DNA from 3 places in the Bradyrhizobium sp. CCGUVB23 genome. Region 2 is predicted to be linked to each of the others. Evidence: riboswitches for the same ligand, from Rfam matches in the RefSeq annotation. Region 2 holds a riboswitch; each other region holds the start of a gene.
What was found. Region 2 has a riboswitch for cobalamin ahead of NLN62_RS46860 (energy-coupling factor ABC transporter permease). Riboswitches for the same ligand answer to the same signal wherever they lie in the genome.
Positions count from the first base shown of each region.

Region 1: linked by a shared signal. The riboswitch ahead of NLN62_RS49750 (ribonucleoside-diphosphate reductase subunit alpha) and the one ahead of NLN62_RS46860 (energy-coupling factor ABC transporter permease) in region 2 are both predicted to bind cobalamin.
Region 3: linked by a shared signal. The riboswitch ahead of metE (5-methyltetrahydropteroyltriglutamate--homocysteine S-methyltransferase) and the one ahead of NLN62_RS46860 (energy-coupling factor ABC transporter permease) in region 2 are both predicted to bind cobalamin.

Region 1 covers NZ_JANADQ010000002.1:348,179-352,456, forward strand. Annotated here, with positions in the region: gene NLN62_RS49750 (ribonucleoside-diphosphate reductase subunit alpha) at 1-1,864, opposite strand, end outside; cobalamin riboswitch at 1,965-2,181, opposite strand; gene NLN62_RS49755 (LexA family transcriptional regulator) at 2,444-2,725, opposite strand; gene NLN62_RS49760 (IS630 family transposase) at 2,764-3,894, shown strand; gene NLN62_RS49765 (transposase) at 3,907-4,191, opposite strand.
Region 2 covers NZ_JANADQ010000001.1:9,953,020-9,957,297, forward strand. Annotated here, with positions in the region: gene cobT (nicotinate-nucleotide--dimethylbenzimidazole phosphoribosyltransferase) at 1-26, opposite strand, end outside; gene cobF (precorrin-6A synthase (deacetylating)) at 62-811, opposite strand; gene NLN62_RS46860 (energy-coupling factor ABC transporter permease) at 857-1,534, opposite strand; cobalamin riboswitch at 1,571-1,791, opposite strand; gene cobA (uroporphyrinogen-III C-methyltransferase) at 1,840-2,568, opposite strand; gene NLN62_RS46870 (cobyrinate a,c-diamide synthase) at 2,565-3,875, opposite strand; gene cobM (precorrin-4 C(11)-methyltransferase) at 3,875-4,278, opposite strand, start outside.
Region 3 covers NZ_JANADQ010000001.1:1,923,107-1,927,384, reverse strand. Annotated here, with positions in the region: gene metE (5-methyltetrahydropteroyltriglutamate--homocysteine S-methyltransferase) at 1-1,570, opposite strand, end outside; cobalamin riboswitch at 1,674-1,900, opposite strand; gene NLN62_RS08960 (TauD/TfdA family dioxygenase) at 2,438-3,367, shown strand.

The sequences.
Region 1 (4,278 bases), on a different contig from region 2:
CAATCTTGCCGGCGAACGCCGCGCGCGAGATCGATTTTGATCGGCAGTAGTAGAGGCTCTTCACCCCGCGCTTCCAAGCCGTCCAGTGCAACATGTGGAGGTCCCACTTATCCACGTCGGCCGGCAGATAGAGGTTGATCGACTGGCTCTGGCAGATGAACGCGGCGCGGTCGGCGGCAAGCTCGACGATCCAGCGCTGGTCGATCTCGAATGCGGTGCGAAAGATCGCTTTCTCGTGCTCCGATAGGATGTCGAGATGGGCGACCGACCCCTCGTGCGCAATGATCGACTGCCAGGTCGCCAACGTGTCGGCGCACTTGGCGGTCAGCACCTTGGCGAGATGCGGATTACGCACCGAGATGGCCCCGGACAACGTCTTGTGGGTGTAGATGTTGGCCGGGATCGGCTCAGTGCAAGCGCTGGTGCCGCCGCAGATGATGCTTATCGAGGCGGTCGGCGCGATCGCGATCTTGTGGCTGAAGCGCGCCATCACGCCGCATTCCTGCGCATCCGGGCACGGGCCACGCTCGCGAGCGAGCGCGACGGATGCCGCGTCGGCATCGCGACGGATTTTTCGGAACATGCTGAGATTGAACGACTTGGCCAGGACGCTCTCCATCGGAATGCCCCTGGCCTGGAGAAACGAGTGGAAGCCCATCACGCCGAGGCCGACGGAGCGCTCGCGCAGGGCGGCGTAGCGGGCACGCTCCATGCCGTCCGGCGCCACCGTGATGAAGTGGGTGAGCACGTTGTCGAGGAAGCGCAAGACGTCCTCGACAAAGCCCGGCTTTTCCTTCCACTGGTCCCAGGTCTCGAGGTTGAGCGACGACAGACAGCACACCGCGGTGCGCTCCTCATCGCGATGATCGATGCCGGTCGGCAACGTAATCTCGCTGCAAAGGTTGGAGGTCGAGACCTTGAGGCCGAGCTCGCGCTGGTGCTTGGGGAGCGCGCGGTTCACGGTGTCGATGAACAAGAGATAGGGCTCGCCGGTCTGCAGCCGGTTCTCAAGGATGCGTTGCCACAGCTGCCGGGCGTCGATGTCGCGGACGACCTCGTTGGTCTTCGGGCTGCGCAGAGCGAACGCGGTGCCGGCGCCCACGGCACGCATGAACTCGTCGGTGACGTTGATGCCGTGATGCAGGTTGAGGCTCTTGCGGTTGAAGTCGCCGGATGCCTTGCGGATCTCGAGGAACTCCTCGATCTCGGGATGGTGTATATCGAGATAGACCGCCGCCGAGCCGCGCCGCAACGAGCCCTGGCTGATCGCCAGCGTCAGGCCATCCATAACATGGATGAACGGAATGATGCCTGAAGTGACGCCGCCCTTCACCTTTTCGCCGATCGAGCGAACATTGCCCCAGTAGGTGCCGATGCCGCCGCCGTTGGAGGCAAGCCAGACGTTCTCGTTCCAGGTGCCGACGATGCCTTCGAGCGAATCCGACACCGAGTTAAGGAAGCACGAGATCGGTAGGCCGCGCGTGGTGCCTCCGTTGGAGAGCACTGGTGTGGCCGGCATGAACCACAGCCGAGACATCGCATCATAGAGACGTTGGGCATGCGCAACATCGTCCGCGAAGGCGCAAGCCACCCGCGCGAACATATCCTGGAGGCTTTCGCCGGGGAGCAGATAACGGTCGGTCAGCGTCAGCTTGCCGAACGACGTCAGCAGGTCGTTGCGCGACCGATCGAGCGTGAGGTCGGACGGCTTTGGCGATGGCGCGAGCGGCCAAGGCAGCGGAGCTGGCGATGGCGTCGGCAAGAGGCACAGCTCAAGCGCGATAGGCTTTGCCTGCGCTGGGGGCCGCACACTCGGCAGCTCAACGAGATGACCATGCTGATCGAAATCGTAAGACGGCGACATCGGCAACCCCGCGATGTTTGGGGGCTGGGGCCGCGCGGACGACTTGCGAGACCGGGCAACTGTCCCCGGTTGCAAGCGCCTCATCGGGCACCCCGCCCGAGGACGTTCGTTCTGTCGCGGCAGGTCTCCTGGCTCGCGGGTCGCTGCGGGCTGTCGGCCTTCCCAGGCGCTGTCGCGCCAGTGACCATGATGACAACCTGCTCGCCGCTTACAGTTGCGGGGGCAGCCTCGGAGTAGCCGTTGCCGGCGCACCGGGTTCCCTCTTAGCTTCCATCCAACGAAATCTGGACTGGAAGACCGTGACATACTACATATAGCGGAACTCGCCGAGATTCGTCAAGCCTTATGGGATGAGGCACTTCAGGGTTTTAAGACGCCGAGCGTAGTTGTAGCGACCAAGAAGGAATAGCGATCGTTCTTCTGTCTCGAGTACTTGCAAAGGTTCTTTTGAAGCCTGATCCAGTAAACATCCCCCGGCCATTGCCGTCAAACTGAGAGGCGAGCGCTGTCAAGGTTTAACTGCTGGTCGCTCCGCTTGAGCGAGACGCGATCCATATGCATGTGGCGACTAGTGGTTCATCACAGTGATTTTGACGTTTTGATGCCGAGCCATTGGAGGATGGGCAAGTTTTCGGGTGGCAAGAGGATCTCGATGCTTCGTGCGACGCCAGGCTTGCGACGAATGAACCCGTTGCGTTCGAGGGTGACGATCATCTGGTGAACTGACGGTGGGCTGACGCGGAAGTGGCGCTGGATGTCGGCCTCGGCGGGCGGCTGTCCGAACATGTACGAATAGGTATGGATGAAAGCGAGATAGTGCCCCTGCTTCTCGGTGAAGTGCACGCCTGATTTTTGACTCATAGCTGGATTCGTCCCGGCCTCCGACAAGGAGGCGAAGCATGAATGTACGTTATCGGGTGGAATTGAGCCAAGTCGAGCGGGACGAACTGACGGCGATGCTCGGCGGCGGCAAGCATGCCGCCCGCAAACTCAAACGGGCTCAGATTTTGCTGGCGGCCGATGGGGACAGTTCTGACGCAGAGATTGCCCGAACCGTCCGGGTCAGCCTCTCCACTGTCGGCCGGACCAAGCGCCGCTTCGTGGAAGGCAATCTGGAGCGGGCCTTGAGCGAGGAGCCGCGTCCGGGCGCAGAGCGCAAGCTGACCGGCAAAGAGGAGGCCCTGCTGGTGGCGACCGCATGTGCCAAGCCGCCAGCTGGCCGCAAACGCTGGACGCTGACACTGCTGGCCGACACGATGGTCAAGCTCACCGATCACGACAGCCTGTCGGGCGAAACCGTGCGCCGCCGGCTCACCGAGAACGATCTCAAGCCCTGGCGCAGGGACATGTGGTGCATTCCCCAGGTCGACGGCGAGTACGTCGCCCGCATGGAGGACGTGCTCGATCTCTACGCCGAGGCGCCGGATCCCGAGCGGCCGCTGCTTTGCTTCGACGAGACCCCCGTCCAGCTGATCGGCGAGGTGCGCCAGCCGATCCCGGCCCAACCGGGACAGCGCGAGCGATACGATTACGAGTACCGCCGCAACGGCACCGTCAATCTCTTCGTCACCTTCGATCCGCATCGCGGCTGGCGCAACGTCCAGGTCACCGAGCGCCGCGCCGCCGTAGACTACGCCCACTGCATGCGTGAGCTCGTCGACGTCCATTATCCCGATGCCGCCTGCATCCGGGTCGTGCAGGATAATCTGTCGATCCATACCGCCGGCGCGCTATATCAGGCATTTGCGCCTGCCGAGGCCCGTCGCATCCTGCGCCGCCTCGAGTTCCACTATACCCCGAAACACGCCAGCTGGCTTAATATGGTCGAGTGCGAGATCAGCGTGCTGCAGCGCCAGTGTCTCGGCCGTCGTATCGACGATCCCAAAAGGCTCCGAAAAGAGATCGCAGCATGGCAACGGCAGCGAAACAAAGTCCGAGACCGCATCAAATGGATGTTCACAACCGACAAAGCCCGCGCCAAACTCGGTCGCGCCTATCCGGTTGCTCCCAAAGAGTCAAAACCACAGTGATGAACCACTAGCTCAGGCGGCGAGCAGCACAATCTGCGCTCCCTTGACCAGAACTGCATCATGTCGACGCGCTCTCTTCTCGACCTCCAGTTCGTGGGCCGCCTCGCCATCCCGACCAGCGCCCGCGTCGAACGTCCGAACCGCTTGATCCTGAAGCTGTTTCTTCCAGGCATAAATCTGATTCACATGCACCTGGTAGCGCTGCGCCAGATCCGTCACCGTTGATTGTTCTCGCAGCGCCTCCAAGGCGATCTTTACCTTCAGCGCCGCATCGATTGTCCGTCTCGTCTTCTTCATGGTCCGCTCCGTTTATCAAAACGGAACGGCATCCGCACCACCTGAGCCGCCGGTCCAAAATCCGGAGTCCACTTCAGGAAATCAGGG
Region 2 (4,278 bases):
TTCTCGTAGACCCAATTGGGGAGCATGTCGTCCTGCCTCCGTTCACGCGACCGCGGTCGCGTCACGCTCTGCGTTTGAGAATGTAGCTGTCCATGATCCAGCCGTGCCGTTCGCGCGCCTCCTGCCGTGCCGCGACGATGCGGGGACCGATCTCGGCCAATGCACCCGACATGACGATCTGATCGGGCATGCCGAGATAGGCGCCCCACCAGATCAGCAGGCCTTGCGGATCGAGCGACTGAAATGCCGTGGCGCCGTCTAGCATCACCACCACGGTGCCGGTGCCGTCAGGCCAGCCGCCTTCGCGCAGTCGCCGCCCTGTCGTGACCAGAAAAGGCTCGCCGATATCGTTCAGCGGCAGCGCATGCGCCGCGCACAGCGCCTGGATCGAGGTGATGCCGGGGATGACTTCGATCGCGGGCAAAGGATCAAGCCGTCGCGCGATCCGCAAAGAGGAGTCATAGAGCGAGGGATCGCCCCAGATCAGCAGCGCGACTCGGCCCTCGCGTCCGAGATGCTGCGCAATCTCCCGCGACCAGGCTGCCGCGACCGCATCGTGCCAGTCGTCGACGCCCCTGCAGTAATCAGCCTCGCCCGCGTTACGCACCGGCAAGTCGAACTCCGCGATCCGCGTCTCTTTGTTGGTGAGTACATCGGCACAAATCGTCCGCCGCAGGTCGGCGAGATCGGACTTCTGCGCTCCCTTGCGCGGGATCAGAACGAGATTGGCCGCGTTGATGGCACGGATCGCGGCGAGCGTGAGCTGCTCGGGATCGCCGCAACCGATACCTATCAGGGAAAGTGTGAGCATCACGAGTGTGAAGGGCGGCTATGACGGCCGCCCTTCAAATCATCTCTACGCCGCGTTGTGCAGGCGCGGGGTGACGAGACCGGGCGCGGTGACGCCGCGCAGCGACTTTGCCAGCGCCAGCACCGCGAGATCGGCGAGCGGCTCGATCACGATGACCAGCGCATAGGACGCGGCAAAGGTCGCGATGTTGGCGAGGTTGGTCGCGCCGAAGCCCGAACCGTAGATGGCCCAGAACGCAACCCAGGCGATGATGCCCGACTGATACGCCGTCGAGAGCGCCAGCGCCTGACGATACTGCAGGTCGACATAGGCCGTGTTGCGGGGAATGATGCGGGTCGCGAGCGCCTGGATGGCGAACAGAGGCACCAAGAGCGTGGTGACGTTCATGCCATATTGCGGCAGGTCAGTAGGCACGAAGAACAGGCCTTGCAGCAGGAGGCCAAGCGAGAGACCAAGGGCTGCCGGTGCCGCACCGAACAGCAGGAACAGGGTCGAGCCGAGGATGAAGTGCACCTCGGAGACCCCGACCGGGAAGTGCGGCAGGATCTCGAAGAAGGTGAAGACCAGCGCGGTCGTCGCAGCCGTCCGCACCGCGAACGAGCTGATGCCCTGCTCGCGCACGGTCTCGGCCGCGAGCTTCAGCGCAACGCCGCCCGCGGCGATGCCGGTTGCGTAACTCAACACGAGCTTGGCGCCCGTCACGATTCCGGGTTCGATATGCATGGTTCAAGTCCTTCCTGCCGTCACACCCGACGGCCTTGGCGTCCAAACGTGCAGGGCCGGTCTCCTGGCTCGCGGATCGAAGGGGATCTCCGGCCTTCCCGGGCCTTGCGGCCCAGTGGCGGATCGGAGCCCCTCACCGCTTACAGTCGCGGGGGCGGCTGGGGTTTGGGGCGCCGCAACTGGGTCCGCCCACCCCCATTCCCGATTATGCTCCGGCGCTTTGCGCCGCATCGAGCACCATGCCCCTCTTGTGTGCCCCTTTCGCAAGCCGGGCGTCAAGGGTCGAACGGCGGCCACGGGCATCATCACGAAGATTCTCCCGCCAATGCGCCAAACAGGATGACGGCGGCCGTGGTCGCGGGCGCGGCCTGCGTGAGCTCTTCGGCGAGCCTTGCGATCGTGGTCCGGACGAGCCGCTCATCGACGCGGCCCAGGGATTCCGCAAACAGCGCTGGCGTTTCCGGCGAAAGACCATGCGCGATCAGCTTTGCGGCCAGATCCGGAAACGTGCGCCGGCCCATATAGACCACCGTCGTCGCGTCCGGGTCGGCCAGCGCCGCCCAGTTCAGATTTTGCGGCAACTGTCCGGTCACGTCGGCCCCGGTCACGAACTGCACCCGGCGCGCGGTGTTTCGCCGGGTCAGGGGGATGCCGGCTTGAGCCGCCGCGACGCAGGCCGAGGTGACGCCGGGCACGATCTCGTAGCCGATCCCCGACGCCCGAAGCGTCTCGATCTCCTCCTCGAGCCGGCCGAAGATGCCGGCATCGCCGGATTTCAGCCGCACCACGCGCGCACCGGTCGCCGCATAATCGACCAGCAGGCGGTTGACGTGCTGCTGCTTGGTCGAGGGCCGGCCAGCGCGTTTTCCGACCGCCACCAGATTGGCCCCGGGCCGGGCAAGCTCGAGGATCGCGCCGGACGCGAGATCGTCATAGAGGATGACGTCGGCCCCGCGCAGCCGCGCGGCGCCCTTGAGCGTCAAAAGCTCGGGATCGCCGGGACCGGCGGAGATGAAGGAGACGAAGCCGCTCACCGGTCCTCCGCAATCAGGTGAAAGAAAGTACCCGTCGCATGCCCGCGCCGCGATCCTGTCTCCGCGACAACAGCGCCTGTCGCGTCACGCACGATCGCAAGCGGTACATCAGGCTGCGCGAGAATCGTCGAATAATGGAATTCATGACCGCGCAGGCGCGCGCCCGGCTGACGTCCCGGCATTGGTGCCGCGAGCTCGGCAAGACGATAGCCGAGATGCATGCGACGCTTGGCAAAGCTCGTCTCCAGGCCCAGGAGGCCAAGCATCTCGTGCCGCGCGCCGTCGGCATCGGTCAGGGCCGCGCCCATCACCATGTAGCCGCCGCATTCGCCATGGACCGGCCGCGTCTCGGCGAAGTCGCGCATGCGCTCGCGAAAGCGCGCATTCACTGCGAGCTGGCCGGCATGCAGTTCGGGATAACCGCCGGGCAGCCAGCACACATCGGCGCTTGCATCGGGTCCCTCATCGGCGAGCGGCGAGAACGGGAGGATCTCCGCACCGGCGGCGCGCCAGGCCTCGAGCATATGCGGATAGACGAATGAAAACGCGGCGTCGCGCGCCAGCGCGATGAGCTGGCCCGGCGGCGTGACGTTGAGCCCAATCGTGGCTGGTTGCGCCGACCATGCCGACGCCGCCCGCCGCACAGCGTCCAGATCGACGTGCTCACTGACAAAGCGCGCCGCTTCATCGATCAGGGTTCCGATCTCCGCCTGCTCTTCGGCTTGCACCAGGCCGAGATGCCGCTTCGGCAGGCTGATCTCGGCATGGCGCGGCAACGCGCCGAACACCGCAATGCCGGCATCGTTCAACGCACGCCGCACGAGATCCTCATGCCTAGGGCTCGCGACGCGGTTGAGCACGACGCCGGCAAGGCGTACACCGCTGCGGAAATCCCGCAAGCCGGTCGCAATTGCAGCTGCCGTCTGCGCCTGGCCTGACGGATCAATCACCAGCAGCACGGGCCAGCCCATCATCTCCGCGATGTCGGCGGTGGCGCCCGTACCCGAGACGCCCCGCGCGGCAACGCCGTCGAACAGGCCCATTGAGCCCTCGGCCAGTATGAGATCGGCGTTCGCGCCGCGGCTGACGAGATGTTCGATGCTCGCACGATCCATCGCCCAGCTGTCGATGTTGACGGAGGCGCGTCCCGTGGCCGCCGCGTGAAAGGCGGGATCGATGTAGTCAGGGCCGCTCTTGAAGCACTGCACCTTGAGGCCGCGATCGCGATAGGCGCGTGCGAGCGCCAGCGTCAGCGTCGTCTTGCCGACGCCGGAAGCCGGCGCGGAAATGACGAGACCTGCCGCCATCACGATGCCTCCGGAAAGCGCGGCGCCGGTCCGACCGGCCGGTAGCGGCGATCGTAGTCGGCGGCGTAAAGACGGCTCTCGGAGAACTCCTCCGAGCCGAGTGTTTTGCCGACCAGGATGAGCGCGGTACGTTCGAGCTCGGCGCCGACGGCCGCATCGAGCGTGGCGAGCGTAGCGCGGACGATGCGCTGGTCCGGCCAGCTCGCGCGCCAGACGATCGCCACCGGACAGTCCGCGCCATAGTGCGGCGTCAACTCGGCGATCACCTTGTCGAGCAGATGAATCGAGAGATGGATCGCGAGCACCGCGCCGGTCGCGGCGAACGCAGCAAGCTTCTCGCCATCTGGCATCGCGCTCGCGCGTCCCGGTGTCCGCGTCAGCACCACCGATTGCGCAAGCCCCG
Region 3 (4,278 bases), 8.0 Mb from region 2:
CGAAGCCGGAGAGCTGCTCGCCGAAATACTGCACCATGTCGTTGCGCTCGAATTCGCCATGCACGAGCACGTCGAGGCCGATGTCTTCCTGCCACTGCACCGTACGGGCCGTCTCCGCCTTGAGGAATTGCTCGTATTGCGCGTCCGTCAGTTTTCCTTTGGCATGAGCAGCGCGAGCGTTGCGAACGTCGGCGGTCTGCGGGAACGAGCCGATCGTCGTCGTCGGAAAGGCCGGCAGACCAAAGCGCTTGCGCTGGACCTCTGCGCGGTTGGCAAAAGCGCTGGTACGGCGGCGCATGGCGTCGTCGATCGCCGCCATTCTCTGTGCAACGATCGCGTCGTGGATTTTCGGGGAGGTCTCGCGCGCCGTCGCCGCTAGATCGGATGCGGTCAGCGCGGCTGCGACACTCGCCTCGCCTGCGAGCGCCTTCGCGATGACCGTGAGCTCGCCGATCTTCTGCACCGAGAAGGCAAGCCAGCTCTTCACGTCCGGATCGAGATCGGTCTCGAGCTCAAGATCGATTGGGACATGCAGGAGCGAGCAGGAGGGTGCGAGCTGCACGCGATCCCTGCCGAACTTTGCAATGACGGGTTTGAACCGCTCGATCAGTGCCGATAGGTCAGAACGCCACACGTTGCGGCCATCGATGACGCCGAGCGAAACCACGAGGTCCGCGCGGGCGCCGCATTCAATCTGGCTCAATTGTTGGGGAGCTCGGATAAGATCGACGTGCAGTCCAGCCACAGGTAGCTTCAGAGCGGTCGCCAGGTTGTCGCCGATCGCTCCGAAATAGGTGGCCAGCATGATCTTGATGGCAGGTACCTCATTGGCGACACACCCATAAGCACGCTGAAGCGCATTCCGCGTTGTCTCGTCGAGATCAAGCACCAGGCACGGCTCGTCAAGCTGGACCCACTCGGCTCCGCGTTTCGCCAGCTCCTTGAGAACCTCGACATAGACGGGCAGGAGACTATCGAGCAGCGAGATCGGATCAAACGCCGGATCAGCGCTCTTGCCGAGCTTCAGGAAGGTGACCGGTCCTACCAGAACGGGACGCGTTTGATAGCCAAGGGCTTTCGCCTCCTCATATTCCTCGATCGGCTTTCGGCAGGAGAGCCTGAAGATCTGACCTTTATGGAATTCGGGCACCATGTAATGGTAGTTGGTATCGAACCACTTGGTCATCTCCTGCGCGGCGGACCCGCCGGCGTCATTGCGGTGACTGCTACTTGCTTCATGCTCCCCGCCTTGAGAGCCGCGCGCCATGGCGAAATAGGTCTTCAGCGGGACCGGACCTACCTCCCAGCCATACGCCTCGGGAATGGCGCCCACCATGACGCTGGTATCGAGAACCTGATCATAGAGTGAAAAGTCATTTGACGGGATGACGGTGACGCCGAGCGAGTGCTGACGCGCCCAATTGGCGACACGAAGACCGGCCGCAGCTTCAAGAAGCTGCCGGCTGCTGATCTTGCCGGCCCAATAGCCTTCGAGTGCCAACTTGAGTTCGCGGCGTGGCCCGATACGTGGCATACCGAGAGTTGCGACAGGAAGTGAGAGAAGAGACATAGCATTAACCCCATTATGGTGGGGGCAAAGGCCATGGCGGACGCGGGCAGGAGGGGCCGCGAAAGCGCCTGCTGCTTGGCGTACCACCGGACACCCCGCCCGTGGACGTTTATGTTGTCGGGGCAGGTCTCCTGGCTCGCGGGTCATCGCCTGCATCCGGCCTTCCCGAAGCATCTGCTTCAGTGACACGTGTGGATGCGGACTCGCCGCTTACAGTTGCGGGGGCAGCGCCGGCATTGCTTCAATCCTGAACGGATCGTGAGCGCACCGGCTTCCCTCTTAGCTCCAGATCGAAGCGAGACCTGGAGAACCTCGACGCCTTCGATTTATCTGCAACCGAGGCCGTACGTCAACCTCGAAGGAGGACCACCTTTTCTGCGGCATGCTGCCGCGAATACGGCCTCAACAATGGAGGTCACTCCAAACGAACAGCCTGACGATGGGGTGCAAAAACCAAATTTTGACCAGCGCCCCGACGGCCATTGTTGTCGATCGGCTTGGCCGCCCTGTCCGATCTCGAGCGTTCTCATGTCCTTATCCAACACCATGAGTTTCTTGTTCGTTCGGCACTGGGCGGCAATTTCTGCATCGATCATCCAGCGAAGTCTAAACCTTTGTGCCCCGGTCAACTACCAATCTTAGCAATTGATCGAACCGGCAGATCGGTCAATCATGGATGAAAGACCTTCACGTAGGCCTCCTCACCTGTCGCAGACCCCGTAAAGAGCGCACGAGGGTGGCTCGTCACCGTCGCCAGTGGAGTTTGGCGGATCCCGCTATGCGGTCCAGCAATTTGGCGCTCGACAGCTCCTATCGCAGCTGAACAGCTGGTCTAGCGAACAAGCCGCGAATTTGGAGAGTTCCGCTATGAGTGCAACGGGCTTGTCGGACAATGTCATTCCTCGCGCCGACATCGTCAAACGCGCAGCGCGCATCGGAGCGGAAATCCGAAACATCAAGCTGTCGGGCGATTTGCCGGACCAGACGATCGCCGCAATCAACGAGCTGCTGCTCGAGAACAAGGTGATCTTCTTTCGCGACCAGGGTCATCTCGACGACGCCGAGCAGGAGCGCTTTGCTCTTCGTTTCGGAAGTCCGGCATGTCATCCGACGCTCGGTGCCATTAAGGGGACGGCGTCGATTATCGAGCTTGATTCGGTCCGCGCCGGCAGCCGGGCCGACTTGTGGCACACCGATGGGACCTTCGTCGATGGCTACCCTAAGATCGCGGTGCTGCGTGGCGTTGTGATGCCACCGTTCGGTGGCGATACGGTCTGGTCAAACACCGTCACAGCCTACCTCGACCTGGCACCGCCGCTGCAACGGCTTGCGGACAAGCTCTGGGCCGTTCACAGCAACGCCTTCGACTACGCGATAATGCCCCGCGCCAGCGAGCTCGACAAGAAGCACTTGGACGAAGTCTTCACCAAAACGATCTATCAGACTGAACATCCAGTCGTGCGCGTCCACCCCGAGACCGGCGAACGCACGCTGCTCCTCGGCGCCCTGGTGCAACGTTTTGTTGGCATCCCGAAATACGACGGCCAGAAGCTGTTTGATCTGTTTCAGTCTCATATCACTGCGCTCGAAAACACCGTGCGCTGGAGTTGGAAGGAAGGTGATGTGGCGATGTGGGACAATCGCGCCACACAACACTACGCGGTGAACGATTACGGCGATCAGCATCGGGTCGTTCGTCGCGCCACCGTCGCGGGCGAGGTACCCGTCAGCATCGATGGTCAGAGCAGCGTAACGCGCATCAAGACAGCAAAAGAGCCGGCCCCGGAGGTCGCCTAGCCGGTCCAAAGGATTGACCGCGGTCCGGCGATGCAAACTCTGCCTTTGTCATCCATCCCTGTATGCAGCATTCTTCAGCTCGGTTCGCCATCGCATTGAACGATGTCATTGAAAGCCATCGTGCCAGCGGCATGGATTCCCGGAGAGGCTGCATCGAGTTTGTTGGAGCTGAGTAAACCTGCAAATGAATGAACCGCAAGAGGCGGAACGTGAGTTATGTCGCGTCAGCACAGGCGATCTTCTTTCGAAAGAATGCCCTCCTTTAGGTTTCCTGCGCGTCTCTCGATCGGTTTTCTCACGCGTATTGACCCCGACATTTGCCGAGCCCCACGTCTTCTGAACCAGAGTCAGCACGTTTCGTTCGTCTTGGGCGACCCAATCCATAGCTATTCAGTAGATTGAAGGTTGTCGTCGATCCGCGCAAATTTATTGCGCGTCAGCAAAACTGGCCTGCCGCTCTGCAAGCGCTTCCGCGGTGGTCTATCCCATGTCTTTGCGAAGCACACTATGAGCGGGAAAGCCAACCTCCCCCAGCAGACGATCCGACGACTTCGTGGCGACGACGCCAAGAGCGTGCTTTGCGCGTCTCGGTGTCTTTAAACGAGCCAACGTCCTGAAATGATTTTTACATCCACCTCTCGGCGCTAATGCCCTGGAGAAGCGAGTATCCAATCGATCGCGCTGTCCGTTGGAATGAGCACGCGAATCGCTAAGCAGCGCCTTGCGCCCGGTCACCTACCAACCTTGGCAATTGATGCAGCTGGCGGGCACATGGCAATTGTGCGTCAACGAAAGTGGTGCCTCTCACGTCAAGGAAGTCGGGATGCAATATGGATCTGGCCGCAGCGACGGGCCTGATGAATCTGCTGTCTCGTCATCTGCGGCTATGGGGTCTACTTCTATCGCAATCT